3 regions of the Alkalihalophilus pseudofirmus genome follow, and region 2 is predicted to be linked to each of the others. Evidence: riboswitches for the same ligand, from Rfam matches in the RefSeq annotation. Region 2 holds a riboswitch; each other region holds the start of a gene.
What was found. A riboswitch is a leader RNA that binds a small molecule or an ion and turns the genes downstream of it on or off. The one in region 2 is predicted to bind thiamine pyrophosphate.

Region 1 (10,324 bases), 510 kb from region 2:
AATGAGAATATCAGATTTACTAAAAAGTGAAACGATTGTCCTTAATATGAGCGCCACGAAAAAGGGAGAAGCCATTAGTGAGCTGGTGAACTGCTTAGATAAAGCTGGCAGACTATCAAATGCTAAAGAATACAAGCAGGCTATTGAGGCTCGTGAAGCGCAAAGTACAACAGGGATCGGCGAAGGCATTGCGATCCCGCACGCTAAAACGAGTGCAGTCAGCACACCAGCTATTGCTTTTGGCCGCTCCAAAGACGGGGTTGATTATGAAGCATTAGATGGCCAGCCGAGTTATTTATTCTTTATGATTGCCGCATCTGAAGGGGCAAATAATGAGCATCTAGAAACTCTTTCAAGACTTTCAACCTTTTTAATGGATGAAGCATTCCGTGAGCAGTTAATGCAAGCACAAACTAAGGAAGAAATTCTAGCTGCGATTGACCAAAAGGAAAGTGAAGAAAAAGGAGAAGAAGATGGTGAGGATGAAGCCGTTTCTTCAACAGGTATTCAAATCCTCGCTGTTACAGGGTGTCCGACAGGAATTGCTCATACGTATATGGCTGCAGATGCCTTAAAGGAAGAGGCCAAAAAGCAAGGAGTGTCAATTAAAGTAGAAACAAACGGTTCAAGCGGAGTGAAAAACCGTTTATCAGAACAAGAGATTAAAGACGCTAAAGCGATTATTGTTACAGCAGACACGAAGATTGATATGGATCGTTTTGCTGGTAAACCTGTCATCCAAGGGCCGGTAACCGATGGAATTAGACGTCCAAAAGAGCTTATTCAACAAGCCATCGCAGGTGAAGCGCCGATTTATCAAGCTACAGGTGCATCTAACGGTGAGAATAAGGCAGGAGAAGGGACTAAGAAAAACGGATTCTATAAGCACTTAATGAATGGTGTATCAAACATGCTTCCGTTTGTTGTCGGGGGCGGGATCTTAATTGCGATCTCCTTTATGTTCGGTATTGATTCTGATAATCAATTTGCCCAAATGTTAAGTGAGATTGGTGGAGGAAATGCATTCTTCCTGATGATTCCTGTGTTATCTGCTTTTATTGCGATGAGTATTGCTGACCGACCTGGCTTTGCAGCTGGTATGGTAGGGGGATTAATTGCTTTAAATGGTGAAGCTGGTTTCCTAGGCGGATTAATCGCTGGTTTCCTTGCAGGGTACCTGGCTCTCCTTGTGAAGTGGGCGCTAAGAGGGCTGCCGGCTTCTCTCGAAGGAATTCGTACTATCTTATTTTACCCAGTCTTAAACATCTTCTTAACAGGAATGATTATGCTGCTTCTTGTTACTCCGCTTTCTGCCTTTAACACGGGACTTGAAAACTGGTTAGGCGGTATGGGGACAACTAATATGGTCATCCTCGGGTTGATACTCGGAGCAATGATGGCGATTGATATGGGCGGTCCGATTAACAAAGCGGCATTCACGTTCGGTATTGCGATGATTGATGCCGGGAATTTTGGTCCGCATGCTGCTGTCATGGCAGGCGGGATGGTTCCTCCATTAGGTATAGCACTTGCTACAACATTCTTTAAACAGAAGTTTACAAAGCAAGAACGAGAAGCAGGAAAAACAAACTATATTTTAGGCGCATCGTTTATTACAGAAGGGGCGATCCCATTTGCAGCATCAGACCCTGCACGTGTCATCCCAGCTGTTATTACAGGATCGGCTGTAGCAGGTGCTTTGACGGCATTGTTTGGCATCGGTTTAAGAGCACCACACGGCGGAATATTTGTTATTCCGTTAGTGGAAGGCGGGTTCTTGTTATATGGATTAGCGATTTTAATAGGGGCTGTAGTTACGGCTGTTATGTTAGGAGTATTGAAAAAACGGGTTGCATAATGGGCTGCATACAATCAATAATCGAAAGTAGACCAAGGTGATGAGCGCCTTGGTCTATTTTAATTGATATCAGTTGATGAGTTGACTGACATTTCTATATACTTTGTATGAATAATATTGAAATGAGGTCTGATGATGATAGATGACACATGCTTTCTAGAGGCCACGATTGAAGAACTTCAAAGGATGATGGACCTGCAAGAAGTAACAGCAGTTGAACTTACCCGATATTATTTGGCTCGAATCGCAGCTTATGATCAAAAACTTTCTTCCGTCTTAGAGGTTAATCCTGATGCGCTGCATATTGCAGCGGCACTTGATGCAGAAAGAACGCGAACCGGCAAAAGGAGTATGCTGCATGGGATTCCTATCTTACTGAAAGATAATATTGACACGAAAGATAAACTGCATACGAGTGCAGGAGCGCTTGTATTAGAACATTCCTATGCAAAAAAGGACGCTTTTCTTGTTAAGAGATTACGTGAAGCAGGAGCCGTTATTTTAGGGAAAACGAACATGTCAGAGTGGGCCTATTTTATGTCGAGCGAAAATATGCCAAGTGGATATAGTTCAAGAGGGGGGCAGACTGAAAATCCTTATGGAATAGGGAGATTTGATGTAGGCGGCTCAAGTTCAGGATCTGGTTCAGCAATTGCTGCAAACTTTGCGGTTGCAGCAGTAGGAACGGAGACTTCGGGTTCAATTTTAAGTCCCTCTAGTCAAAATAGTATTGTAGGAATTAAACCGACAGTAGGCTTAATTTCAAGATCAGGCATTATCCCGCTTTCACACACGCAAGATACGGCAGGCCCTATGGCAAGAACTGTGAGAGACGCTGTTTATTTATTATGCGGTATGATGGGTAAAGACGATGAGGACCTCATTACATCAGTATGCCCTTTTCAACCAAATCAGCTGTTAAAGGCGTTGAATAACAGCAGTTTACATGAGAAGCGTATAGGTGTTATCCGTGAACATGTGATGGACCTTTTGGGAGAAGAGAAGAGGGAGGTATATGAGACAGCAATAAAACAACTATCCCGCGGTGGGGCAAATGTAATTGAAGATGTGAACATACCTTCTAGTACAAGAAAGTGGTCTTATAACGTTTTAACCTATGAATTTAAAGCAAATGTAAATAAGTATCTCTCAGAGCTTGATTCATCTATGTCTGTCCGTACACTTACTGATATTATCGAGTGGAATGAGAATCATCACGAGAAAGCGTTAAAGTACGGACAGTCATTACTTATTGAGGCAGATAAGACTTCTGGCAAGCTAACAGAAAAAGACTACCTAAAAGCACTGAATGAGGATGCATATTTTTCAGCAACAGAAGGAATAGATGCGGTTTTAAGAGAACATCAACTAGATGTCATCGTGTTTCCAAATAATTTAGGGGCAGCCATCCCTGCTAAAGCCGGCTATCCTTCAATAACTGTACCAGCGGGTTACACAGAGTCAGGTGAACCAGTTGGGATAACATTTACCGCTAAAGCGTGGCAAGAGCCATTATTAATTGAGATCGCAGAAGCATTTGAGAAGCTGACGAAGGCAAGAAAACCGCCATTACTATAATCTGTGTATCGCTAAATGTTACTGTTTATGCTAGACTAAACACTAGATTGCAAAAATAATTTAATAGTTCCACTAGGGGTGTCAGTTTGTCTGACTGAGAGAGGGGAGCCTCAACTCTTATAACCTGATCTAGCTTGTACTAGCGTAGGGAAGTGGTGGCACATTCTATTTAACATTGAATAACTATGTGTACATGACATCCCCTCCGTGGAAACGAAAGGGGATTTTTTTATGAATCGTGAACGTTTAACGATTATGATTGAAATAGCTGTTATGGCAGGACTTGCACTTGTCTTAAGCTTTGTTAAATTTGGCGCGCTATGGGCGATGGGCGGTTCGATCTCTCTTGTGATGGTTCCTATCTTTCTTCTAGCCTTCCGCCGAGGATTAAAAGTTGGACTGTTAACAGGCCTCCTCGTTGGTTTACTAGGGCTCGTAACAGGACCGACAATTGTCCATCCTGTTCAGTTGGTGCTCGACTATCCGCTTGCTTTTATGGTGTTAGGATTTGCGGGGCTATTTGCTTCAAGGCAGGCAGTTCCTAAATTAAGCTATATAGTTCTTGGTTTAGTGTTAGCTACTGTATTGCGTTTCTTAAGTCATTTTGCTTCCGGGGTCATTTGGTTTGGCCAATATGCACCGGATGGAATGAACCCAAGTGTCTATTCTTTTCTATATAACCTTTCGTACCTGCTTCCGGAAATGCTCATTACCTTGGCCATCATTTTATTTTTGGCAAGGTCTTACTCACAATTTTTTAAAGCAGGTAAAACAAGTACAGGGTTATCATCTTAATAATTATCAGACCTCCCGAATTTTGGGAGGTCTTTTTTGTGGTTAAGAAAGGGTTTTCCAGCCAGCATTTAGGGAATAAGTAGTATAGAAGCAGATTTTGGGAGGGGATAATGTGAAGCGAACTGAAACACAAGCCTTAATTGAAACGGTGATGAGTGACTTAGCTGAGCGCAGCAGTTTTTTAGGCATTGAAGATGATGAAAAGAGAAGATTCGTTTGTGGATCGGCAAAAGAAATCCTAAAAACAACGGATAAAGTAATTAAAAGCTACATACGAGTATCTACTGAGAAAGATGGTATTGTGCGGATTCCGGCATACCGGGTGCAGCACAATAATATTAGCGGCTTCTATAAAGGCGGTATTCGTTTTAGTGAATTTGTCAATGAAGCAGAAGTTGAAAATCTAGCTATACTTATGACCTTGAAAAATGCCTTGCACAGACTTCCGTACGGCGGGGCAAAAGGCGGAGTTCATGTAGACCCGCGCAAATTCACAGATAAAGAATTAAACTTAATTAGTAAAAAATATGTCCAGCGTTTTTCTCGTGATATTGGCCCAAATCATGATATCCCGGCACCAGACTTGGGCACAAATGAGAAAATTGTTGATTGGATGGTAGGAGAATTCAAGACAATCCACCCAGGTGAACCGTATTTAGGATCATTCACAGGGAAAAGCGTAGAGAATGGCGGAGCACGTGGAAGACGGGAAGCGACGGGAAGAGGGACCTTTTTAAGTTATTCTTGGCTTCTAGATCAATGGTCAGGCACTCACGCAAACGGAACAGATATTAATCGTCATAAACAATGGGATACTTTAAAAACATTGAGACAGCAGGCAGAAGATGGAAAGGCCATTCGTGTCGCTGTCCAAGGCTTTGGTAACGTGGGAGGAGTGGCAGCTCTTGAAGCTTACCAATATATGAAATATAATCATCAAGTAGTTGCGGTATCTGATCGTTTTACTACTCTCTATCATGAAGATGGTCTTGATGTGAAAAAGCTGATCGAGTATACAAAGAACGGACGCGACCTTCCGTCCAATCGAGAGCAGCTTCTAGAAGCAGGGGTTACCGCTCAAGTAAAGCCTGTTGAGGACGTGTTAACCATTGACACAGATGTATTAATTCTTGCTGCGATTGAAGATCAAATTCATCAAGATAATATGGAAGAGGTTAAAGCGAAAGTGCTGATAGAAGGAGCGAATGCACCGATTTCACTAGAAGCAGATGATTACTTCGAACGTGAAGGCACGGTTGTTATTCCAGATATTTTGGCCAATGCAGGCGGTGTTATTGTGTCTTACTTAGAATGGAAACAAAGCCGGGTGACAGAGTTATTTACCGAAGAAGAAATCATTGAAAATATGTCCAAACAAATGATAGAAACCTTAAAAAATGTCTATGATACGTATTTTTCATCAGTCGGTCAAACGATGAGGACGACCTGCTTTACGTTGTCACTAGAAAGATTGACAAGTCTTTTATACCGTCACGGTAAATTGTTTTAAAGGTAATAAAAAGGCTGACTCTTATCACAGAGTCAGCCTTTTAAAATTATTCTACTGTAAATACATCGCCATACGAATAATCAGTTTTACCTGCTTTCGTTGAGAAGGCAACAAGACGATATTTCCCTGGAGCTAATGCTTCACCATTAATCGTTAAATCATAAGTAAAATCATAATATCCAGCACCAATATTTGTATCGACGAATGCACTGCCTACTGGAGATTGTAACGTTTCAGTAAATACCCAGAATTCTATTTCCTCAGCGCCGCCTGGTACATAAGCTGAACCAACTAGATCACCAGTTCCAGGGTTAGTGTTGTAAGCAAGTGAAGTGATACGAGGATAGTCTGGTTCTTTTACGAAAAGAATAGTCGGCACCTCATATGAATTAGAACCGTCGCTTACCACAATTGTTCCCGGATAGTAACCAGGGTCAAGCTTACTCACATCTACTTGAACATTAAAGTTTACTTTTTGTGAGCGATTAGGCTGTACGCGTAAATTGTTACTTGTGTTTACTTTGATTGCTTCTGAACCTTTTTCAAATTGAACATCAAATGAATAGGCTTTACGCTCATTTGATAAATTGTTGATTGTGAAATGTTGACGCTCTGTTTGCTTTCCTTTTGTTTTATCAAATACACCAAATGAGTGGCTTCCAGGAGTGATAAGTGTCTTTGTTTCAATTGCATCAAGTACACGGATGCTTCCTGCCCCTTGTGTATTATGAGGGTAGAGTTTTCCGTTCGCATCATATAAGTTTTCTGCTGTATTCATTAAACTTGCTTTAACAGCATCTACTCCCCAGTTAGGGTTCGCTTCAAGAATAAGTGCTGCTGCACCTGCCACGTGAGGAGCTGCCATACTTGTACCTTGAAGTGCTGCATAACCATGCGGGTTATCTGCTTGGTGAGTAGGAACTGTACTTGTAATATTGACACCAGGTGCTGATACGTCAGGCTTAATCATCCATGTATCCATAACAGGACCGCGAGATGAGAAGTCAGCAACTGTTTCTCCAACCATCTTATCAAATTCGATTGAGAAACTTACTGTATTAAAGCCGTCTTTAACGCCTTCACGCATTGCTACGCCATCAGCGTTTGATAACATAATTGTTGGAACGGCCATACCAGGAACTTCTGGCATTGCGCCATCTACGTTATTGAAAATAATTGCTCCAACAGCTCCTGCTGCTTTCGCATTTTCAGCTTTTTCTACAAATGGATATTCACCGCGTACGATTAAAGCAATTTTGCCATCAACGTCTAAATTATTAAAATCAGATGCAGCACCAAGTCCAGCATAAACAAATTCAAACTCTTCTCCGTCTAATGCTAATAACTCTTCAACCGTTGAGAAGCCCATCACTTTTGCACTATCAAACTCTTGATCAGAGCCAGTTGAAATGTCTGCACTGTATACTTCGTAAGGCAAGCGAGTTGCGCCTACAGAGATTGCTTCACGAGAAGTACCAGGAGAACCTACAGTCCAGTTGTTAGGACCGCTGTTTCCGTTTGATGTAACAGCAACAACACCTTCAGCCATTGCCCAGTCAAGTGCGATACTTGTTGCCCAATCAGGGTTATTTAAAGAATTTCCTAATGATAGATTCATAACATCTGCACCGTCTTGAACGGCACGCTCGATACCTGCTACAACATTTTCAGTTGTTCCGCTTCCGCCTGGTCCAAGAACGCGGTATCCAAGAAGTGTAGCATCTGGTGCGACACCTTTAATTAGACCGTTAGCAGCAACTGTTCCAGCAACGTGCGTTCCGTGGTTTGTTTGACGGCCGCGCGGGTCACCTGGAGGTGTTTCTTGTGGGTCATCATTGTTATCAACAAAGTCCCATCCTTTGTAATCGCCGAATGCATGTGCAAGATCAGGGTGAGTATAATCGACACCTGTATCAATTACAGCAACCGTTACGCCTTCACCAGTAAAACCTGCATCCCATGCATCGTTTGAACCGATATGTGGAGCACTGTCAAGCATTGCCGGACTGTATGCATCCTCTTCAATCATAAATCCTTCATCAATCGTTGTCGTTTTGTATTCAACATCAGGATAGATTGCTTTAACTCCTGGGATTGTAAGAAGGTTTGGAATTTCGTTTCCTTTTAACTCTACAGCAAATCCAGAGAAGATATACTCGTATTCTTGTCCGATTTTACTAGAAGCTGTTTCCTTCAACACATTGTTTTTAACTTGATCACGCTTTGTTTTTAAATTTTGTTTTGTTTGGTTTTTACCTTTGTGCTTTGCTTCTACAATTGATTCTTCTTCTAACTCAACAATAACCGTTGTAGGAGCAGATGATTTGGTATCAATCTCTCCCATAATTTCTGCAAGAGGTGTATTCGTCTGATTAGCAAGAGATGCTGTGCCGAAACTAGTAAGAGCTAAGGCCAACACTAATGTATAAATGACGAACGATTGGAAGGTTCGTTTCATGTAATAGATCATCTCCTTAGATTAAGTAGAAAATAGTCGCTTTCTGGTGGGATCCTGCACAAGAACGCAATTATTTTCGTTGTAATGGCAATATTCTATTAATTTTTACATATTCCTTCATGATTTCTCTAAATTGAGTCTTAGTTCCTTATGTTGTAAAAAATGCTTAAAAATGAGGCGAGTGGTACTAAAGACACATATAGAAAACCCATTTAATTCAATCAATAATTACCTGAATTGATCAAAACTATTAGTATACTAATATTATGAATGAGTATTCAGTTATGGGTTTAAAGCACTATTTTGTTTAGAGACGGTAATATTTAGTGAATAAAATATTTTAAAATACGAAATTTTTTTAGAGGAGCAGGGAGTTGGAGGGGATGAAATACGCATGCTATCCTTAAAGGTATCAATGACATCGTAATAACGATAAGAAAGGGAGGAGTTTTCTATGGTCCACATCCTTTTTTCTCATGCAGCGAAAGCAACGTTCACTCAAGCGTTCGAAGATATAATCTTGCCTTTTTCCGGAGAGGTATTTGTATTCGAACCTTATTTACAAATTGGTAATCTTTCAGATGAGGATCTAAGGCTAAAGCAGCTTAGCCAAGTGTTTGGAACAAAGAGCGATCAAAGTGAGCGAGAAGCGTTAAAGAACATGTTAAACGAACAAGTAGATACTATTATTAACCTAATAAGCCAACAAGAAAAAGTAATTGTTTGGCTTGGTGAAGAAGCGGCGGATGAGCTGGCGTTTATGTATCTGCTTTCTAAAGTAGAACTAGCTCGAGGTAGTTTTTCTTTGCAGGTCAACAGGGTAAGGGGGCCATTATTAGTTCGGGAGCTGCCGCCTGAGCGGTTGGAAGCTCATTTTAACCCGGTAGAACTAACGAATGATGCACTCTCCCAGCTTCAAAAGACATGGGAACTGGTAAAAGAAAAAGAAAGCGATCTGAGAGTGCGGCAGGCAGACTTTATCTTTGAACATCATTCATTTCATCACTATGATCCCATCATTTTATCGAATATAAAAGATAAAGATATAGATGAAGCGGCTGCTTTAGTCGGAGAGATGTATGGAAAAGTTCCTCATCTGCCGTTTCCATTTTTTCTATGGAGATTATATGTGATGCATGACATGAAGTTAATCGATTGGATAGAGAAGGGTGACAAGCAGCCAATGTCCGGTAAGGTTCTGTTGAGATCCTAGAAGAGAAGTGATTGCGTGAGACCGAGGGTGGTTCTTGTTTGACGGGGAAAGCAGTTGTATGATTCCACCCTTTTTACGCGTCAGTGTGAGCGGGAATAGTATAGCTTCGGCGAGAAATTGTGCCACCCCACATAAAGAAACAAAGAGCTGCTCAACTAAAGCAGCTCTCCATCATCTATGGTTGCTTACTATATCTGTTCCAGAATGTGAGAATCCATGAGAATGGAAAGGGGAGTTTATAGCCTGCCTTTTCGAATTGACGAAGCAAGTTGATAAAAGCTCCGCCAATACGGCGGTGTTTGCGTAACTCATCTTCATCAGCACGAACCGTAACGCGGTAGCCATCTTCCAAACCTTCAATTTTAATCTCCTTTGCACCAACCTTTTCTGTCGTTTCTAGCTTCTTTTGCATGAAAATTCCTCCTGTTAAAGTCTTTTGCTTGCTACATAAAAAGAAATTCCACCGATGACCAAAGGAATACTGCTCCCAATCAACAATGCAGTATGATCAAAAAATAAAGCTGTCAAGATTCCAATCAAGCCGATTAACGTAAATAGAAATGAATAATGTCTCGACCATTTTAGTCTCTCGTGTTCTCTATTTTCCCTATGCTGCTTTTCTTGAAGTTCTCGGTATAATTTTGGTTCATCAAGGAGTGCATCCAGTTTGCTAGGGAACCTCAATATAGGAGCTCCATACTTTCTGAGGCAATGAGAGAAGGATGAGTATTCATCCTTCTCTCGGTTTCGTTCTAACCAATCAAGGACAATCGGCTTACCTAATTCGAATAGATCCAATTTAGGATCTATACTGTATAATACTCCAGTTAAAGTTGAGACAGCTCTGCCAAGAAAAGCGAATTCACTAGGCATTTGAACAGGTAGATCTTTAAGCAGCAGCCTGAAATCTCC
Region 2 (10,324 bases):
CTACTAACATCGAATCTAAGACTGTGTCTTCTCCTTTGTAAATTCGATAATTCGTCGCATAACTAGCAGAATAACCATCTGGAATCATGAAGATGACGTTTTCTACTTTGGCATTTGAGTGGGAGGGAGGTCCTGCGTTAACATGTTGCACGTAACTAACCCCTGAAACGACCATTGCTGTGCACAAAGCGGTAGCGGCAAATCTTTTAAACATTTTCATTCTTGTTTCCTCCTATGTATAACTAGTTTTGCTTACAAATAGTAGTTTACATAGATTTTATTTAGGTAGAATAAAGAGGAGTCTAATGATTGGTAAAGATTGCTACAGTTAAATGACAGAAAATAGGGGGTTTTTACCTGGTGTGACTTTGTTCATATCTAATCTGCAACTAAGAGAGCAGGAATATATAGTGAAAGGTAGAAGGGGTAGGGATAAATGTGTTGAAATGAAATTAAGAATCATAGAAGCAGAAAGGTTGATTAAATAGTGAAAATCATACGTGATCGCGGAGAAGTCGATATGGAACAGCTGCTCAAGAAGTCTTTATTTGCCCATTTGGCTACAGTAGAAGAGAACGTCCCGAGAGATTCACCTGTTTGGTTTTTATGGGAAGAAGGGAAGCTGTGGATTATAGGAGATGTAAACACCGATAGTTTCCCGAGGAGAATAGAGGCGGAACCTCAATGTGCGGTAGGCATAGTGGAATATGATCAAAGGACTGGGAAGGTTATACATATTGGCTTTAGAGGAGTAGGGGAGGTTGTGTCTTTTGACCAAGCCAGAGCAAATCGCCTGTTAGCGCGTTACTTAGGAGCAGACCAAGATAAATGGGATCCACGTTTTAGGTCATTTGGCAAAACAGCCATCCTCATCTCTATCACACCCGAGACGGTCGTAGTGAGGGATCAATCATATAAAGTTTTAGAATAGATTTTGTATCTATGAAACGCATTTTGAACTTAGGCGGTAAGTGGTGGTCAATTGTATGTTTTCAAAACATTTATGAGTCTGTTGGCAAGAGAATTGCTCGGTTTCATCACTTCATTTCATCAGTTGAAGGCATTATTGCATCTATCATTTAACTAACTCGGCCAAAAAAAGAGCTGCCCCAATAGGACAGCTCTTTGATAACTATTCTTTAGTTTCTTCTAACCAATTTTCAATCTGCTCCCAATGCTCTTTGCTTTGTGTTCCGAAAGGTTCTTCTTCTGTTTCCATTTTACTTAAAAGGATATCTAAACTTTCTTTTTCGACTGTTTCAATTAAAGGAAAGTTAGCTTCTTCTTGGTTGTCTAAGAGGATATTAAGGCTCGCCTCAGGCTCATCTCTCATTTGTTCATAGCCTTTTACAGCCGCACGCCAAAAAGCATCTACGGTTTCTTGCCGCTCGTTCATCAGCTTTTCATTCGTGATTAATACAAGCTCATAATAAGAAGGAACACCGTAGTCTGTCGGGTTAAAATAGTTTATATCATAACCCTCATGCTTTAACACTGGATATTCGTGATTAATATATGCTCCGATGATCGCATCAGCACGTTCTGTCATAATGGCTGGACCTAATTCAAATCCGATATCGATCATTTTAACTTTAGAGAAGTCTCCTCCGTCATTTTCAACCATCGTTTTTAGCAGCTGTTCATTTAATGGAATACCAGGGTAACCCACTGTTTTCCCTTCTAAGTCACGAGGGCTTGAGAAGTTCTGGTCCGCTAAAAACATTACGTGATTAAGAGGGCTTCGTACAATGGGAGCCACCGCTTCAATAGGCAAGTCTTGATGCTTGGCTGTAATAATATCTGGCTGATAACTTAAGGCAAAGTCAAGTTCTCCTGCTGCCGTTAAGTTAATAGGGTCAGTAGGGTTGGCAGGGAAAATGATGTTTACGTTTAATCCTTCTTCTTCAAAATAGCCATTTTCTATTGCGGTATACAGGAAGGTATGAACAGCATTAGGATACCAATCTAGCATAATGTCTACATCTTCTAAGGAATCAGTAGAATCAGCAGACGTTTCTGTGACCTCTCCGCCACAAGCAGCTAGAACTAAAAGGTAAAGCATGAGCGAAAATAAGTATAATTTTTTCATCGTTAAGTCCTCCAACGTAATAGGTATCGTTCAAGAATAGTGATAAGTAAAAATCCAATGATTCCAATAAGCGCAAGCCATGCGATTGGAGCAAATACGCCAGCCCCGTCAAATTGAGTCATCATTCGTCTGCTGAAATAGCCGAGACCAGCTTCTGCGCCTAACCACTCCCCGATCGCTGCTCCTACGACACTGAGCGGTACAGCGACTTTCATTCCTGATAAGAAAGAAGGCAGGCTATGGGGAACATATAATTTCATAAACGTTGCAAACGGGCTGGCATTCATTGTTTGAAATAATTCTTTTAATTCCTTTGGAGTTGACTTCAAACCATCATACATGTTGACCGTAATCGGAAAAAAGGTAATAAGAACAGTGACGACCACTTTACTCCAAACGGAATAGCCAAACCAAAGCACAAAGATCGGTGCTAGTGCAATGATAGGTATGGTTTGTGAAATAACAAGAAGCGGGTAAAGAGCCCTCTCAATAACCGGGCAGCGATGCATACATATAGCGACTGTTACTCCTAAAATAGTGGAGATAACAAGCCCTGTAATCACCACCTCGAGTGTTGCAGGGAGGTGGGTAAAGAATAAAGTTGAATGAAGCGAGATTAATTTATCTGTGATAGCTAATGGTCCTGGCATCAAGTAAGGTTTATCAATAAATCCAGCTAAGATCTCCCAGCTAATCAATAGCCCGAGCAAGAGCAGGCCGGGAGCTGTATAGTTTTTAATCATATTGAATCAACTCCACTAAACAGCTGCCTCATAATCTGTTGTTTAATTGGAGCCAGTGTTTCAAGATTTGCTCTAGGATGAGGTTCTTCTATTGACAGTTCTAAATAAGTACTCATAGGACTGCTAGAGAAGACTAGGATTCGATCACTTACTCTTAAGGCTTCATCCATATCGTGAGTAATTAATATGACAGTTAAATTCAAGTCACTGCAGACCTTTTGCAGCCAATCCTGCATATGGAGCCTGGTCATGGCATCTAAGGCGCTGAAGGGCTCATCTAATAGTAAGAGCTTAGAACCCCGAATCATCGCTCTTAGAAAGGATGCACGCTGCCTCATTCCGCCTGAAAGTTCTCTAGGATATTGATGCTGGGTACCTTCTAATCCAAACTGAACAAAATAAGGTTCGGCGATTGTTTTTGCTTCTTTTTTATTCACGCCTTTTAACTCGAGCGGGAGGGTAACATTTTCTAGAACCGTACGCCACTCTAAAAGAAGGTCTTTTTGCGGCATATAGCCCATAGCGCTACTGTTGTTATGAAAAAGAGCTTCTCCGTGCTGAGGCTGTTCTAGGCCCATGAGTAAACGGAAGATAGTGCTTTTACCCGCTCCGCTCGGTGCAATGAGAGAGAGAAATTCTCCCTCATAAACTTCTGCATTTAAACGTTCAATCGTTGGCCGCTGAGCCGTTTTATAAGTGAATGTTATATCGCGTAGTTCGAGCAGCTTAGCGGACATGAGAAGGCCAAGACTCCTCTTTATAAGACATATCCCAAAACATATATTCAAAGCGGCTTGTGTTAAGAAAAATCTCTTCAAGACGGGCTAATTCACTCTCAGGGAGTCCAAGAGCTAATTCATCAAGCAGGTTAATCAGCCAATCAGCGATTTCGCCAAATTCTTCAGATTGATACATCGTAATCCACTCACCATAAAATTCATGTTCCATGGCTCCTGGTATTTCTGCGAGCTTCTTTCCAATCTCATAATAGCTCCAAGCACAAGGGAGAATGGCAGTCACTAGATCAATTAAAGAGCCTCGCTCAGAAACACTTAACATATAACTGCTGTAGGCTAATGTCATCGGTGCAGCTTGGGTAGCTTCTAACTCTTCAGCCGAGATCCCAAGTCTCTCTGCATATTGCCTGTGAAGGTCCATCTCAATGTTTAATGTGGCGTCAAGCATTTTGGCAAATAGGGCCATATTTTTAAGTGAAGTTGCTTTCATACTTGCAAGCGCAAATAGTCTGGCGTAATCAATTAGGTAGACATAATCTTGTTTCATAAAAAACTTAAATTTCTCAATATCAAGTGTCCCGTCCCCGATTCCTTTTACAAACGGATGGTTGTGACTAGCCTCCCAAATGGGTAGGGAATTTTGATGTAAACGTGCTGAAAATGACATGTACAAGTCCTCCTTTTTATTGTACGTTTTATAAACGCTATTGACTTTCTTTATAACACCATTCATAGATGAACGTTAAAATCGTTTTCGTATAATCAAGAAGCTGATCAATGGATAGTTCTTCATTTACAGCATGGGCATGGATTAACTCGCCAGGACCATAGATGACGGTTGGAATACCAGCATCTCCAAGCCACCCTCCGTCTGTCACTGTAGAAGACATTCCGACTTTTGTTTTAACACCAAACGTTTTATGATGAGTGGATTCTAAAAGCTTCAACCCATCCCACTCCAAATCTATTGGAAGGGCAGGGAAGATTTCACCCCGGTCTTCAATCATTGAAGTACCGCCCCAACGGAAAATAGGAGGGTGTTCTTTTAACCAAGGGTCACCAGCTGCAACGGCAAGTAAATGTTCTTCAATCTCACGGGTGACCTCTTGATACGTTTCATCAGGATAATAGTGCACTGTAATCCAAAGCGAGCATTCATCAGCTATAAATGCCGCATGACGGCCGCCCTCAATCACAGCTGGGTTGATTGTATTCATACCGCTTGGGAAACCAGGGTATGACTTTGTGATGGCCCAATGACGCTCAAGCTCGCTAAGACCTTGAATTAACTTAGTCATTTTTTCAATTGCACTCGCACCATAGAGTCCGCCGCCAGCATGAATCATATTGCGTCTCAGTCCGTCATGGAACGTTTTTGGGCTTTTCACGGTTACCCAGCCTGTAATGACTCCGCCTTGCCCGTGAATCTCGCAATTACTCGTATCAGCTACAATCGCAAAATCTGCACGGTAGCCCCGGTCGCAGCATTCTTTTGTACCAGCTTCACCGACTTCTTCACCAATGACCGATTCAATCGTCAGATCACCTGGAAGTTCTATACCTGCTTCATGGAGAAGTTTTGCTGCAAACAGGCAGGCAGCCAGACCGCCTTTCATGTCTGCCGTTCCGCGTCCGTACACCTTTCGTCCTTCTTTAGTCAATTTAAAAGGGGGGTAGGTCCAGTTTTCGTCTTTGGAAACGGAAGCTACATCTACATGTCCGTTTAAGAGTAAACTGCGGTGGTGAGCAGAAGCTGTCCCTTTTTTAACAGCTACGACATTTGGGTCATTAGGGTAAACATCCCACATATCAATATCAAAGCCCGCATCGGCAAGGTAGTGAGCGATAAAGTCCTGTGCTTCTTTCGTATTTCTAGCTGGGGGGCTTTCCGTTTGATATTCTACTAGCTGCTGCAACAGGCAGATTAGTTCTTCTTCTCTTTCCTCAACACGTTCAATAAGTTCTGCAATAGATTTCATGTTCTCACTCCTTTAAAGCAAATAAAAAACCACTTCTATAAAAGAAGTGGCTGATAGACGTCATATGTACAGGAAAACCTTGCTGTATGCAATCTCGCTGAACACAGCTGGAGTTACAACTGAGAATAGACGCTCTCACCACTTCCCTCCGCTAGTATTATCTAGATCAGGTAATAGGGTTAAGGCTTGCACCTTTCTCAGCAATAATTGCACCCCTAGTGGTCTGGCTATTTAATTATGTTATTTAAATATGAATCTGAAAATATGATTCTGAAACTACTTTCAAATTATCATACTTTTTTTAAGGTTACAATATTAAATGTGTTATAACTCTTTGAAAAAAGCGAAGAGGAGTACTCTTCGCTTTTACTTTTGACGTTATTAGTTTACAGCGTCTTTTAATTGTTTACCTGGCTTAAATGCTGGGTTCTTTGTTGCTGGGATTTCAATTTCTTGGCCAGTTTGCGGGTTACGGCCTTTACGTGCAGAACGCTCACGTACTTCAAAGCTTCCGAAACCTACTAGCTGAACTTTACCACCTTCAACAAGTGCGTTAGTGATGCTGTCAAATACAGCGTCTACTGCTTTAGAAGCATCTTTCTTAGAAAGGTCTGCCTGCTCTGATACTGAATTAATTAGATCTGTTTTGTTCATGAAAAAAACTCCCTTTCATACCTTGTTTTGAAAAACGATAGATAAACTCTTATAGAATGTGAATCTATCTTCGTTTGTTCGATTGGATTTAATAGCTGTCCCAACAAGCTAAAATAACCTGCAACTCAAATTTACTCATTAAACCCCAGTGGTGTCAAGACTTTGGGGGTAAATTCAAGCATTTAAAGTCAATTTTTCCACTCTTTTTGACATTTCGACAGCAAAAAAGCGTAGATTCCCTAATTTTGATACGAAAAAAGCTCAAGCAGTCGCTTTGAGCTTTATCCTTTATTCTACATCTTACGCACTTTAAATGAGCTGACCATAAGCAAGGCAAGGATCATCGTAATGAACATAAAACTATATGCTTCTAGAAATGGAACTAATAGAGATGAAAATGTTAAGATACATCCTGCAGCTGTGATAGGAAGGCCAACAAAGAAGCCATGACTTTCCGTTACATTAAAGCGAGCTAAACGTATCGCTCCGCAAATAATAAAGATAATCGCGAAAATGGCCCCGACTGAGCCGAATTCATGTAAAACAGCTTGATGAATCAATAAAGCTGGTGCGACTCCAAAAGAGACAATATCACTCAGTGAGTCTAGTTGTTTTCCAAATTCAGACGTAGATTGAAAGCGTCTTGCTGCTGCTCCGTCAAGTCGGTCACATACCGCTGCAATTGTAATAAATAACAATCCCATTCTAAGTTCGTTTTGCAGAACGAAGATGATTGAGAGAGCACCTAATCCAAGGTTCATAAGTGTTAATATATTTGCAATTTGACCTTTCATTTTCTTCACCGTCTGATCGAGATGTTCTAAAAGGAACATTCACTTCACTCCTTAACGTTAGCTAAACAAATGCTCCTAACGTCCTTTATAAATTAATATCATAACACACTCGAGCCGTTTTCACTAGAGAACGAAGTCGATAAAACAGCACTATTTTTGTCATAATATGGGGATTCCTTGATAATAAGACCTTTAAGTCGATTAACTGTCAAGTTAGCAAAACAGAAAATGAAGTCCTAGTAAAGGGGGGAAGGAGCGTACGTAATCATCCTAACAAAAGCCTTCATGAATTGTACATGAAGGCTTCTAATCGAGTATCCCTAACTAGTGAACCAGGCAAATCCATAATAGGTGCCGATAGCAAAAATAAGAATCCAAGCAATTAAGCTTATGGTCATCCACCAAGTAGCAGCTTGTTTTTTTGCCCCAAGTGCGAGCGCCATAAGGATCGTTAAATGAGTGCCTAGAATGAGCGGTCCTCCAACGGAAAGGCCGGGAAGACCATAACGGTTCCAGACTCGCTTAGCGCGCTCCTGACGCTTTGTAGGAGGCTTTTCTTCGATTCCTGTCTCCTCACGTCTGCGTGCTCTCCATGCCTCGAATTTTTCATAGAAAATAACGACAAGTAAAACAGTCAGCATGTTACCGACAAACCCAACAATTGATACGAGCACTGGATTTAATCCTCGAATAATTCCGATCGGTATAACGACGATCGCTTCAAGCCATGGCGTAGCCGCCGCTAGAAATACTAATATATACTCCCATAATGATTGAAACATTAAAACCTCCGAGTGATCCTCTTAATAATAGAGCAAGTGTATCATCTGCTCATAAACAAAGCCACTAAAAAAATACCGCTTGATAAGAGAGGGGGCTGTCCCAAGGCCATTTTATGACCTTAAGGGACAGCCCCCTCATTCCTATTGAAAGCTTAGTTGCTTCCTTTCATTTTCTTCTCATACATCTTCTTTAGGTCATCTTGAGTACTCTTTTCCCATAAAGGCACGCCTACACGATAAGCAGAACGGCCCATCATCATTCCGGCTACAGGAGCAGTTAGGAAAACGAATAAAATCGTTAATAACAGCTTTCCGACAAATTCACCGTGAACGAGGAAGAAGAATAAGAACGTTGCGAGCATAATCGAGATTACACCAAGTGTTGCACTCTTTGTCGCAGCGTGGAGACGGCCGTACACATCAGGGAAACGAATAATCCCGATCGAACCTAACAGGCTAAGAAAGCCGCCAATGAGAACAAAGATACTAATAATAATCTCAACCGCGGTCAAAGACAACACCCCTTTCAATAAATTTAGAAAGCGCAATCGACCCGATAAAGGCAAGAATACTAATGACAAGAACAACTTCTGAGTATGCCAAAGTTTCCTGAAGCATCATAATGACCCCGATGAAGCCTATTAGATTGATGCCAAATGTATCAAGCGCTACGATGCGGTCAGACATCGTAGGGCCGATTAATGTACGGATAAAGCAAACGAACAATGAGATAGACATGACCACTAATACAATCATTAAAATGGATTGGAACATATTATTTGGTCACCTCCAAAATAGCACGTTCAAATGTATCGTGAATATCACGGATCATTTTCTCTTTATTAGGAACATCAATCGCATGGATGTAGATGTATTTATTATCATCTGAGAAATCCATCGATAGTGTACCTGGAGTAAGAGAGATAAGAGATGCTAGAAGACTTAACTCCCAGTCTGTTTTTAATTTAGTAGGCACAGCTACAATTCCAGGTTGGATATTCATTTTAGGACTTAACACAATCTTAATCACGTCTATATTGGCTAATATAAGTTCTTTAAAGAATAAACTAATTAACTTAATAATAGCCCATACGCGGCGCATGTAAAAATCAAAACGCAGAAAACGTCTTAAAACGAATAAGATGAAAATCCCAACAACATATCCAATTAAGAAGTCGACAGCTGTATAGCTATTTTGAAAGTTAACCCAGATAACCGCAATGACAAGGTTTAATAATATTTGAAAAGCCATTAGCATCTACTCCTTAAGTACAGATTCGATATAAATCGTTGGGTCTAGAATTTGGTCAGCCACTTGCAGTGAATATTGGAAAATTGGCTCGGCTGCGAAACCAAGGATAATAGTTAAAGCGACAAGTGGAACAATTGGCAGTAAAAGTTTGCCCACTTTAAAGTTTGCTTGTTGTTCTGTATGCTTCTGCTCACCCCAAAACGCGTAAATGAAAATCTTCATCATTGAGAACAATGTTAGAAGTCCGACTGCAAGAGCGACAGCGGCAATAATATAATTCTCATTTAAGAATGCAGCTAAAATAAGCGCAAACTTACTGAAGAATCCACTTAGCGGCGGGATACCAGCTAAGGAAATTGCAGAGATAAAGAACATCCATGCAAGCCATGGGTGGGTTTTAAGTAAACCTCCCATTTTCTTTAGATCGGTTGTTCCGGTAATTTTTTGAGTTGCCCCTGCAAATAAGAAGAGGGCTGCTTTAACGATAATATGGTGGGCAATATAGTAGATCGCACCGGCAATTGCTAGCTGCGTGTAAATACCAAGCCCCATCACCATGTAACCAACCTGACTGATAATGTGGTATGAGAGGATTCGCTTAAAGTCAAACTGTGAAACGGCCCCAAGTACCCCAAAGAACATCGTCAGACCAGCTAAAATTAGAATTAACATATGGGTAAAGTCTGGATCATGAGTAAAGATCAGCGTGAATGTACGCATGATCGCATAGATCCCAACTTTCGTTAATAAGCCCCCGAATAATGCGGCAATTGCTGCTGGCGGTCCATAGTATGAACGCGGAAGCCAGAAATAAAGAGGGAAGAGACCACCCTTCATAGCAAATACAACCAAGAAAATAACCGCAATAACATTTAATACGCCTGTCTGTTCAAGTTCACCGACTTTAACAGCTAAGTCAGCTAAGTTCAGTGTTCCTGTAATCGAGTAAAGATAGGCCACACCGACAATGAACAAGATCGAAGCAAAAACATTGATCATTACATATTTTAATGATTCACGAAGCTGATACTTCGTCCCGCCTAATACAATTAAAATGTAGGAGGCAATCAGCATCACTTCGAAGAAGACGAATAGGTTAAATAAGTCTCCAGTTAAGAATGCTCCGTTTACCCCTGCAAGTAAGAAGAAGTAGAACGGATAGAAATAATATTTCTCACGTTCTGAGGAGATCGTTTGAAAGGCAAAGAACAAACAAACAACCCCTACAATACTTGCGAGAATGACCATCATGGTAGCAAACATGTCAGCAACTAAGACAATACCAAATGGTGCT
Region 3 (10,324 bases), 1.1 Mb from region 2:
TATAGGCTTTATTCAACAAGGAATAGACGAGAAATAAAGGAACACGATACGTTTTTTTCTTCGCTGGATAATACCAGAGCGTCGCTTTATTTTTCTTCCAAACGGCCACTCGAGATGTTTGTCCTATATGAGGGTTTAATCTATCAAACTGATCCATCTACTCCCACTCCTCATCTAGCATGCATTCAAGCTCATACTGAAACAGACGAGGATCTGTGATATGAGGATTCACCATAAGCATTGGTGATGCCGCATGATCATTATTTATAACGGTTTGCCTGCTGTCATTTCTCTTATTCGTTTTCTCTCTTTGGCTAACTCCCTCTGACTTTTTCTTTAAGGTTTTTGTTTCCTCCCCCAAACGATCAACCTTTTCTTCTAGCCTATCAATCTTTTCTTCTACTTGAATAACAAGATTAGCAACTCTTGCTACATCGTCCTTTGATGGTATATTCAGCTGCTGAGAAATAAGCTCAGAGTATCCTCTTACTTTCTTTAAAGAATGGACATGACTCTCTAGCATAGCATTCATCTGCTCAACACTTTCTGCAGATTCTACCCACTCTTTAACCTGTTGATTCATCTCGTTCTCTAGTTTTTTGCCAAAAGACGTCACGAGTGCTCTTTTAGATTTTGATTTTGATTTTTTACCCATTTTCTACTCTCCTTCTCTCCCTCTATTTCTATACTTCTTCCTGTGAAATTTGCCTTTTATACTATACACACGCTGCGGGTAATCCGTTCATAGATTAACCTACCTTTAAGAAAATCAAGCAAACGAACCAATTATCTCTGTTCTTCCGCATCTATACCTTTCCAATCTCTCTCTTCTACATATCCTAATTCCGTTACTAGTAAAAAAATGAGGATGATGAACAATGACTAATAGATTTCAAAGGAGAAAACCAATACCAGGGCCAAAAGAACATTGGTTAAAAGGGAGCTTACAAGCATTCACATCTGATCCGCTTCGCTTTTTAAGCAACCAAGCTGAGACGTTCGGGCCTGTGAGCTCTTTTCGTTTCGGACCATTTCAAGAAGTGTATTTCGTCAATGATCCAGATCTTATTAAAGAAATCTTGGTGACAAAACAAAAAGCATTCATTAAATCTCGGGATATCCAAATGCTAAAAGCTGTGGTAGGAGAAGGTCTATTAACCAATGAAAAAGAGTCTCACCTGAAGCAGCGGAGACTTATCCAGCCTGCCTTCAAAAAAACACATATCCACCAGTACGCTCAAGATATGATAGAAACAACAAACGCATTTATAAAAGATTGGAAGGACGAAGAAGAGAGAAATATTGCAGCTGACATGATGAATATAGCTCTTGGCATTATTACAAAAACAATGTTTGGCATGGATATGGGACAAGGGGCAGATGTGATAGAACAACCGATGGAAGCAGTCATGAAACTTGGTATCAAAAGAATGCGCTCCCTCTCTCCTCTGCCTTTATGGGTCCCTACTCAGGCAAATCGACAACTGAAAAAGGCGGTAAAAGAGCTGGATGATGTCCTTTTTTCTATCATTAGCAAAAGAAGATTAGAGGATAATCAATCAGAAGATTTATTAGGGATGTTAATGAAAGCTCGGGATGAAGAAAACGGGGCTGTAATGTCTGATCAGCAGCTACGAGATGAATTAATGACAATATTTCTTGCTGGACATGAAACGACAGCTAACCTCTTAGCATGGACGTTATATTTATTATCAGAACATCCAAGTGCTGATGAAAGACTGTACGCAGAAATAAAAGAGGTCACAAATGGAGAAGCGCTCTTACCAGAACATTACACCAAGCTTACTTATACGCAAAATGTAATATCTGAATCAATGAGACTTTATCCTCCGGCCTATGTGATCGGAAGGCAAGTAGAAGAAGACATAGAAATTGGACCCTACTTATTTAACAAGGGGGCGATGGTTTTAATCAGTCAGTATGTTATGCATCGAAACGCATCATTCTATTATGAACCTAACATTTTCAAACCGGAACGATTTGATCATAATTTTCTTAAAACCTTGCCTCCTTTTGCCTATTTCCCATTTGGCGGCGGGCCGCGAGTCTGCATCGGAAACCACTTCGCTATGATGGAGGCTACGTTAGCTTTAGCTGCGATTGCTCAGAATTATAAATTCACCTTAACAAGCAGCCAACAAAAAGTAACACCACAGCCCCTTATCACACTTCGGCCTAAAGGCGGGCTCATGATGAAGGTTGAGAAGAGGAAGTAAAAAGTCAGAAATAGAAGAGGCAAATTTTTTTCATAGACTTGATTCATTCGATTTGCTCTATTATTATTTACGGGGAGGATCCTCCTTTTTAATGTTTGTTTTCAGACACTAACATCATATCGGGGGAATCCTCTTCATTTTTATTAAAGTATCTTTTTATTTTAAAAAATCTTTATGCCCTACTCTATCATCAAGCTTCACATACCTCGATCTCCCTAGATATAAAGGAATTGAAAGTTGTTTTAAATTTGGCAGCCCATTACTCAAAAAGAGAGCCTCATCTCGGTAAAAGCCCACAAGTTCGGCGACAAAAAAATCATGGTCTCCATATGTCTTAACATCAACCGTCTCACATTCATACGCAACATAGGCCTCTTTTAAAATAGGAGCTCCCGTTGCCTCACCTTCAATAAAAGATTGGGTTGATAGTTTATCTGTATCAGCTCCTGAGGTCACCCCTGCTTTTTGAATAACTTCCGCCTTCTCAAACGGTAGAAAGTTTATCGCGAATTTCCCTGCTTTCTTCAACAACTGGTATGAATACCTTTCTCGTCCAATACTTACCCCGTACATAGGAGGCTCATAAGAAATATAAGTATGCCATCCACATGCCATTATATTATGTTCCTCTTCAACTGCCACCGTCACTAGCGCGCCACCATGCCAGGATAACTATGCATGACCGTTTTATCTAGCCGCTCTAACATTTACTTCACTCCTCTCTCCCAGCCTTTTCAATCTCATTTGATTGAAGAATCACTGTACCTGTACTTCTATTTTCTGACGCCTGTTTAACCATTGCCCGTGCAACCACCACGTCTTCAATTCCTCTATACTTTCTAAGCGGGCCCAACAAGAGAGGCTTCATCACTTTCACTGCATGCTCACCCATCTTTTCCCCAAAGCGAAATTCTTCACGATTGCCTAACAAAAGAGAAGGTCTGAAGATATCCACATGTGGATAACCTACTTTCTTCACTGCCTCTTCCATTTCGCCTTTTACTCTGCTGTAAAAAACCTGTGACTCTGAGTCTGCTCCTATCGCAGAGATAACAAGTAAACGCGAAGCCCCTTTCTCCCTCGCTATCCTGGCAACTTTAATCGGATATTCATAATCAACTTTTTTAAACGCTTCTTTTGTTTTAGCTTTTTTAATCGTGGTTCCGATACAAATGAATACATCGTCTACTGCTGGAATATCGTCGTCTTCTAAAGTATCAAAGTTTACCGTATGAACGATTTGTTTAGGGTTTGATTTATCCACAGATCTGCGGACTAGTAAATGTACTTCTTTGTATTCCTTCGACTGAGATAATTGGTTGACAACTTGCTTTCCTACAAGCCCTGTTGCCCCAAGTATTAATGCACGACGGTTCATTTTGAAGTCACTCCTTTGAACACCATTATAATGATTCTGTTTGAAAAGAGCGAAAATTTGACTTGATCTTCCAAACTTTCTCATGTTAGGATTTGGTTTGTAAGAGATTTTGTTTTAAAGAACTTAATAGCATTAACTAGGGGTGTCCAACGAGCTGGGCTGAGAGAAAAACGCGTTGAAGTTTTTTAACCCTTCGGACCTGATCTGGCTCATACCAGCGTAGGGAAGTTAGAGACTCCTAAGTATTTACATGTCTATTTGACTACTTCTACATAGTATAAGCCGGGCCCAAATCTATCATTTGGACTCGGCTTTTTATGTACTCCCCTATCCTTTTTATGTACCGATCTCGTCCTCCATATCACAAGCAGAGGAGAGAAAAAGATGTCTGATACGATGCAAAAAAACTTATCAATCATGTCCCAATTTCCAGAAAGTAAAAAAGTGTATGTGAGAGGTTCAAGAGAAGACCTTAAAGTCCCTATGAGAGAGATTTCCTTATCCAACACAACCGGTTCATTCGGTGAGGAACAAAATCCCCCGCTTCGTGTTTACGATACAAGCGGACCTTATACTGACCCACAGCACACGGTGGAGCTAGATAAGGGGCTCCCCCCGCTTCGGAGCAATTGGATTTTTGAACGCGGTGATGTAGAAACCTATTCCGGGCGAAAAGTGTGTGCAATGGATAATGGGTATAAAAGTGAGAATGATCCTAGAGCGTCCTATCAAGAATTTCCTCGCCAAAGCCTGACAGCCGTTAGAGCGAAAGCAGGAAATAATGTCACACAGCTTCATTATGCGAAAAAAGGTATGATTACGCCGGAGATGGAGTTTGTCGCGATCAGAGAGCAGGTCTCACCAGAGTTTGTACGGGAGGAAATTGCTCTTGGTCGTGCCATTATTCCAAACAATATTAATCATCCAGAATCAGAGCCGATGATCATCGGCAGAAATTTCCACGTGAAAATAAATGCAAATATCGGCAACTCTGCCGTTACTTCCTCTATTGAAAAAGAAGTAGAAAAGATGACTTGGGCGACCAGATGGGGTGCCGATACAATCATGGACCTCTCAACAGGCTCTGATATTCATAAAACGAGAGAATGGATTATTCGAAATGCGGCTGTTCCTGTAGGGACTGTTCCTATTTATCAAGCTCTAGAAAAGGTGAATGGGATCGCTGAAAATTTAACATGGGAGATTTACCGGGATACATTAATTGAGCAGGCAGAACAAGGTGTGGATTACTTTACGATTCATGCAGGAGTCCTGCTGCGCTATGTTCCTCTGACAGCTAAACGCATGACCGGCATCGTTTCACGAGGTGGATCCATTATGGCTCAGTGGTGCTTATACCATCATCAAGAGAACTTTCTCTACACTCATTTTGAAGAAATCTGCGACATTATGAAAACCTATGATATCGCCTTTTCACTAGGTGACGGGCTGAGACCTGGATCAATTGCTGATGCCAATGATGACGCACAGTTTGCTGAGCTTGAAACACTAGGTGAACTGACTAAGACAGCCTTTAATCATGATGTGCAAGTGATGGTTGAGGGGCCCGGCCATGTACCGATGCACTTAATTAAAGAAAATATGGATAAACAGCTTGAGACATGCAATGAAGCACCCTTTTATACCCTTGGCCCGCTTACAACAGATATCGCACCAGGCTATGACCACATCACATCGGCCATTGGAGCGGCAATGATTGGCTGGTATGGCACGGCCATGCTTTGTTATGTCACGCCTAAAGAACATCTTGGTCTGCCTAATAAAGAAGATGTCCGCACAGGTGTCATTACGTATAAGATTGCTGCTCATGCAGCCGATTTAGCAAAAGGACATCCTGGTGCTAAAAAAAGAGATGATGCCTTGTCAAAAGCTCGTTTTGAATTCCGCTGGGAAGATCAATTTAATTTATCCCTCGACCCAGAACGAGCACTCGAATATCACGATGAGACTCTCCCTGCAAAAGGAGCGAAGACGGCGCATTTTTGTTCGATGTGCGGTCCTAAATTCTGCAGTATGAGAATTTCTCAGGATATTCGCGATTATGCCAAAGAAAATAACCTTGAAACCAATCAAGCAATTGAGCAAGGAATGCAGGAGAAGGCACAGCAATTTAAGGAGCACGGCAGCACGCTATATAAATAAGGTGGTGTTAGATATGAAGCTTGTCCGGCTTGCAAAGCTTGAACAAGAACGAGCTGCGCTCAACGCTAGAATAAAAGAAATTGAAAAAGAGATTATAACGTTGCAAACAACATGCGAACATACCTTTTCCGGAGACTCCTATTCGCTTAGCTGTACTAAATGCGGAATCACTCGTGTTCTTTATTATTAATTGCTGCCTCCCGGGCTGTCCCACTTAATCGGGGCAGCTTTTTTTGTTTGGAAAACACCACCGGGCAGCGCTCAACTTATTCCTCACGTTTAAAGAAGCTTAATTTGTGATACATAAGAACATACCAACTAGGACAAAATATGGAAGTAGATTACGAACTGAGGAGGTTCAATTTAATGAATGAGCAAACACCCAATCAGCTGCCTGAGAGACCAGAGCCATATTGGAGAATAACAAGCCAGTTAGCAAGCTTTCCTCCCCTTAAAGAAGACATTAAGACTGATGTCTGTATTGTAGGTGGTGGGATTTCTGGAATTACAACGGCCTACCTGCTCGCCAAAGAAGGATTAGATGTGACCTTAATTGAGGCAGATGTATTAGTCAACGGAACGACAGGCCATACAACCGCTAAAATAACAGCCCAGCATGACCTGATTTATGATGAATTAATCCATAATCTCGGCATTGAAAAAGCAAAGTTGTATTACGAGGCAAATGATGCTGCTCTTCAATTTATCCGTAAGTTAGTGAAAGAAGAGAAAATGGCTTGTGATTTTACAGATGAGGATGCCTACCTCTACACCACTAATAACCGAGGTGTCAGCAAGCTGGAACATGAATTTAAAGCTTATCAGGAAATTGGCATTGATTCTGAATGGATTACCTCCATGCCGCTCGATATTCCTATTAAAGCAGGAATCAAAATGCGTAACCAAGCACAATTTCATCCAGTGAAATATTTAGCTCATCTTATTAAAGGATTTACTGAAATGGGCGGTAAAATATATGAGCATACGGTTGCAGATGATGTAAAAGAAGGCGAAGCTCCTATTGTGGTCACACGTGATGGAAAACGGATTTCAGCTCAATATGTAGTAGCTGCTTCCCATTTCCCGTTCTATGACGGCGCTGGTTTTTACTTTTCTAGACTGCATGCAGACCGCTCCTATGTTGTTGCTGTCGAGTGTGATGAGGAATTTCCAGGAGGAATGTACTTAAGCTGTGATGAGCCGAAACGATCTCTACGCTACACGGATATGGATGGCAAAAGGCTCGTCATTGTTGGTGGTGAACAACATAAAACCGGGCAAGGCATGGATACTATGTATCATTACGCGGCACTAGAAGAATACAGCCAAAAGATGTTCACTAATTCCAAGGTCCGCTTCCGCTGGTCTGCCCAAGACCTTGTGACGCTTGATAAGGTCCCTTATATCGGAAAACTTTCACGCATGCATCCAAATATTTTTGTTGCCACAGGCTTTAGAAAATGGGGGATGACAAACGGCACGGTTGCCGCTCATGTGATTTGTGATCTCATTACACATCGTCCAAGTCCATACGAAGAGCTCTTTAAGCCCTCACGCTTTGTCGCTGACCCGAGTATCCGCCACTTCATGTCTGAAAACCTGGATGTCGCAAAGCATCTTATAAAAGGCAAGTTTGATGATGCAGATAAATCAATAGATGAAATCTCGGTTGATGAAGGGGCAGTTGTAAAAGTAGACGGAAAAAGAGCAGGCGCGTATAAGGATAAAGAAGGGTGTCTCCACGTGGTCGACACAACCTGTACGCATATGGGCTGTGAGCTTAATTGGAATAATGGTGACCGAACGTGGGACTGCCCATGTCACGGATCACGTTTCTCTTACAAAGGCGAGGTCATAGAAGGTCCAGCAACAAAGCCGCTTAAGTCATTAAAAGATAAATAAGTATATAGACTCCCTCAAAACATACCTCTCCTTAAAGTGGATATTGATTTCCGCTGCAGGCAATCGCTTTCCGCGGGCGGTCCGGGAGCCTCCTCATCGTTTCACTCTTGTGGGGTCTCCCATGGCCACGCACTTCCCGCAGGAGTCGATTGCCTTTCGCTTCAATCAACGGAGCGAGAAGGCAGTTGAGCTGATCTATACTTAATGGATGGTTTTAAATGATCTTTAGTTAAAGTTAGAAAAGAATAGATCTACAATGTCAGAAAAAAGTAACATGCCAGTAAAATCAACGTCAATTTCAGACCTGCAAATCACAACATACTGCCATTTTATAAATGTAACTAGGAACATCCAATAGATTAAGGTATGATAGGTGGATCACTTACGTTAGAAAGGTTGTGGTCCCATGAATGGTCAAAACCGCTCCTCTATTAAAATCGGCCAGCGCGTTCAGATTGTTTTAAAAAAAGACCAACGCTCTGGCACGTTAACAGAAGGCATCATCTCACGCATTTTAACGAAATCACCTCATCACCCGCACGGCATAAAGGTGATGCTCGCAGATGGCCAAGTAGGACGTGTAAAAGAAATTCTAGAAGAAGCATAAGAAGAGGAGGCCTCCTTTTCTTATGCTTTTCTTTCTACATGAAGCTCAATTATATGCCCATCAGGATCGAGACAAAAAATCTGAGCGAATCCGCTTTTGCTCAGCGGCTTTTCGATGACCTCTATCCCCTTCTTCTTAAGCCAGCATAAAGCCTGGTCATAATCTTCTACTCTAATAGCAAAGTGATGCCCCCTTGAATCTATTATCTTCTTCTCTTCTATTTTGTTACGGTCTTCGATTAAATGCAGCTGGCCTCCTCCAATTTGAAACCAAGCCCCTCTGAAATCAAAGCCAGGACGCTCTGATTCTTCAAGTTTTAAAATTTCTTTATAAAACTGTATCGATTGATTTAAATCCTTCACAACAAGACTTACATGATGAAGATCAACTATTTTAAGCACTTTGACCTAGCCCCTTTGTCGTTTTTTATTAAAAATTCCTACTATTAAACCGATATGTATATAGAGGTATGCATTTATAAGGAGGATGGAGCAAGTGAAATCGATTCAAGCAAAAGTAATCACCCTCATCTGTACGCTGCTCTTAATTACGTTAGGTGTTGTTTCCACTTTAACGTATTTTCAAGTAAAACAACAGGTTGAGGACAATGTTCGAGTTGAAGGGGAGTCCCTTGTACAAGAAAAAACAGATCTCATCTCATTGTATTTAGAGAATTTCGCATCATCTCTTGACCGTTACAGTCAAGATGGACGCATTATAGACATGCTCGAAGCAGCCGAAGAAGAACAAGAAGCTGCGTGGACGATTGTTAACGAAGACTTTCAAACGTTCAATTCCCTAAATGAACACATCGCTGTTACATATATCGGTTCAAACGAAGGTGAATTTTTTACGGAACCGTTTATTGATGTAGGTTCAGATTATGACCCACGTACGCGTCCTTGGTATACAGCAGCAGAAGAAAATCCAGCAGCCGTCATTTGGACAGAGCCCTATGAAGACGCTAGTACGGGTGAATATGTAGTCACTGCAGCCAAAGCTGTAACATCTGGTACGACCGTGCTCGGAGTCGTATCATTTGATTTATATTTAGAAAACTTAACATCGATTATTAATGCTAGCAGCCCTGGGTACGACGGCTACTTTTTCTTATTTGACCAATCTGGCATTGCTCTTGTCCACCCTACACTAAGCGGGAATCAAGCAGATCATCCGGTTGTGTCCCAATTAATTCAATCATCTAATGATAACGGCTTTATGGATTATCAATCAGAAGGAGAAAACCGTCTTCTTTATTACAATACAGTTTCAGAAACAGGCTGGAGGGCAGGCGCTGTATTCTCACATGAAAATATGATGGCTGGCGCTCGAGATATCCGCACAACGATCATTGTAATCGCCCTTGCTGCTATTTTATTATCAGGCGGTATTGCTTATATTTTCTCAAGAAGAATCACTAAGCCAATCGTTGCGTTAAAGAAAGAAGTAAGTCGTGTAGCAAACGGTGACCTTACAACGACGATGAACAGCACATCTAAAGATGAAATCGGACAATTGACCAATGATTTTAATGTTATGGTAGGATCTATGCGTGAGTTGGTTGAATCCATTCAAGCTTCAGTTGAACAAGTAAATGATTCGGCAGAAAGCCTAAGTGCAGTTTCTGAGGAGACAATCGCTTCAAGTGAGGAAGTGGCAAACGCCATTAGCGAAGTGGCATCCGGCTCTACCCAGCAGGCGGAAGATGTAGATGGGGCAAAAGATTTAACGATCGAGCTGTCCAATCAAATTGAAAAAGTCGATTACCACTCGGATGAATTGGTCGTCTTATCTAAAAAAGCTACAGAAGAAAACCAAAAAGGCTCTACGCAAGTAGCTCTTCTGCAAGAGAAAACAAAAGCATTTAATACTGTGATTGGAAATGTAGAGAGTGTCGTGGAAACCCTTGCTAACCGCATCAAAGAAGTAGAGCAAGTAATTAATACAATTAACGATATCTCGAATCAAACGAACTTACTCGCTTTAAATGCAAGTATTGAAGCTGCTCGTGCTGGTGACAGTGGTCGAGGATTTGCT

Region 1: linked by a shared signal. The riboswitch ahead of thiT (energy-coupled thiamine transporter ThiT) and the one ahead of PQ478_RS05340 (acetylornithine deacetylase) in region 2 are both predicted to bind thiamine pyrophosphate.
Region 3: linked by a shared signal. The riboswitch ahead of thiC (phosphomethylpyrimidine synthase ThiC) and the one ahead of PQ478_RS05340 (acetylornithine deacetylase) in region 2 are both predicted to bind thiamine pyrophosphate.

Annotation. Positions count from the first base shown of each region.
Region 1 is NZ_CP117835.1:529,439-539,762, forward strand. It holds gene PQ478_RS02710 (PTS fructose transporter subunit IIABC) at 2-1,858, shown strand; gene PQ478_RS02715 (amidase family protein) at 1,994-3,436, shown strand; TPP riboswitch at 3,501-3,604, shown strand; gene thiT (energy-coupled thiamine transporter ThiT) at 3,668-4,231, shown strand; gene PQ478_RS02725 (Glu/Leu/Phe/Val family dehydrogenase) at 4,344-5,741, shown strand; gene PQ478_RS02730 (S8 family serine peptidase) at 5,788-8,199, opposite strand; gene PQ478_RS02735 (DUF1835 domain-containing protein) at 8,654-9,412, shown strand; gene PQ478_RS02740 (hypothetical protein) at 9,588-9,824, opposite strand; gene PQ478_RS02745 (ABC1 kinase family protein) at 9,839-10,324, opposite strand, start outside.
Region 2 is NZ_CP117835.1:1,037,611-1,047,934, forward strand. It holds gene PQ478_RS05310 (alkaline phosphatase) at 1-220, opposite strand, end outside; gene PQ478_RS05315 (pyridoxamine 5'-phosphate oxidase family protein) at 488-931, shown strand; gene PQ478_RS05320 (ABC transporter substrate-binding protein) at 1,133-2,089, opposite strand; gene PQ478_RS05325 (ABC transporter permease) at 2,092-2,832, opposite strand; gene PQ478_RS05330 (ABC transporter ATP-binding protein) at 2,829-3,569, opposite strand; gene tenA (thiaminase II) at 3,559-4,236, opposite strand; gene PQ478_RS05340 (acetylornithine deacetylase) at 4,274-5,548, opposite strand; TPP riboswitch at 5,675-5,775, opposite strand; gene PQ478_RS05345 (HU family DNA-binding protein) at 5,930-6,202, opposite strand; gene pssA (CDP-diacylglycerol--serine O-phosphatidyltransferase) at 6,496-7,035, opposite strand; gene PQ478_RS05355 (small multi-drug export protein) at 7,317-7,778, opposite strand; gene mnhG (monovalent cation/H(+) antiporter subunit G) at 7,931-8,290, opposite strand; gene PQ478_RS05365 (Na(+)/H(+) antiporter subunit F1) at 8,277-8,552, opposite strand; gene PQ478_RS05370 (Na+/H+ antiporter subunit E) at 8,554-9,030, opposite strand; gene PQ478_RS05375 (Na+/H+ antiporter subunit D) at 9,037-10,324, opposite strand, start outside.
Region 3 is NZ_CP117835.1:3,977,040-3,987,363, forward strand. It holds gene PQ478_RS20670 (alpha/beta fold hydrolase) at 1-157, opposite strand, end outside; gene PQ478_RS20675 (methyl-accepting chemotaxis protein) at 158-655, opposite strand; gene PQ478_RS20680 (cytochrome P450) at 879-2,237, shown strand; gene PQ478_RS20685 (flavin reductase family protein) at 2,394-2,885, opposite strand; gene PQ478_RS20690 (oxidoreductase) at 2,950-3,615, opposite strand; TPP riboswitch at 3,744-3,858, shown strand; gene thiC (phosphomethylpyrimidine synthase ThiC) at 4,000-5,778, shown strand; gene PQ478_RS20700 (hypothetical protein) at 5,792-5,968, shown strand; gene PQ478_RS20705 (FAD-dependent oxidoreductase) at 6,145-7,680, shown strand; gene PQ478_RS20710 (YwbE family protein) at 8,087-8,287, shown strand; gene PQ478_RS20715 (VOC family protein) at 8,308-8,688, opposite strand; gene PQ478_RS20720 (methyl-accepting chemotaxis protein) at 8,774-10,324, shown strand, end outside.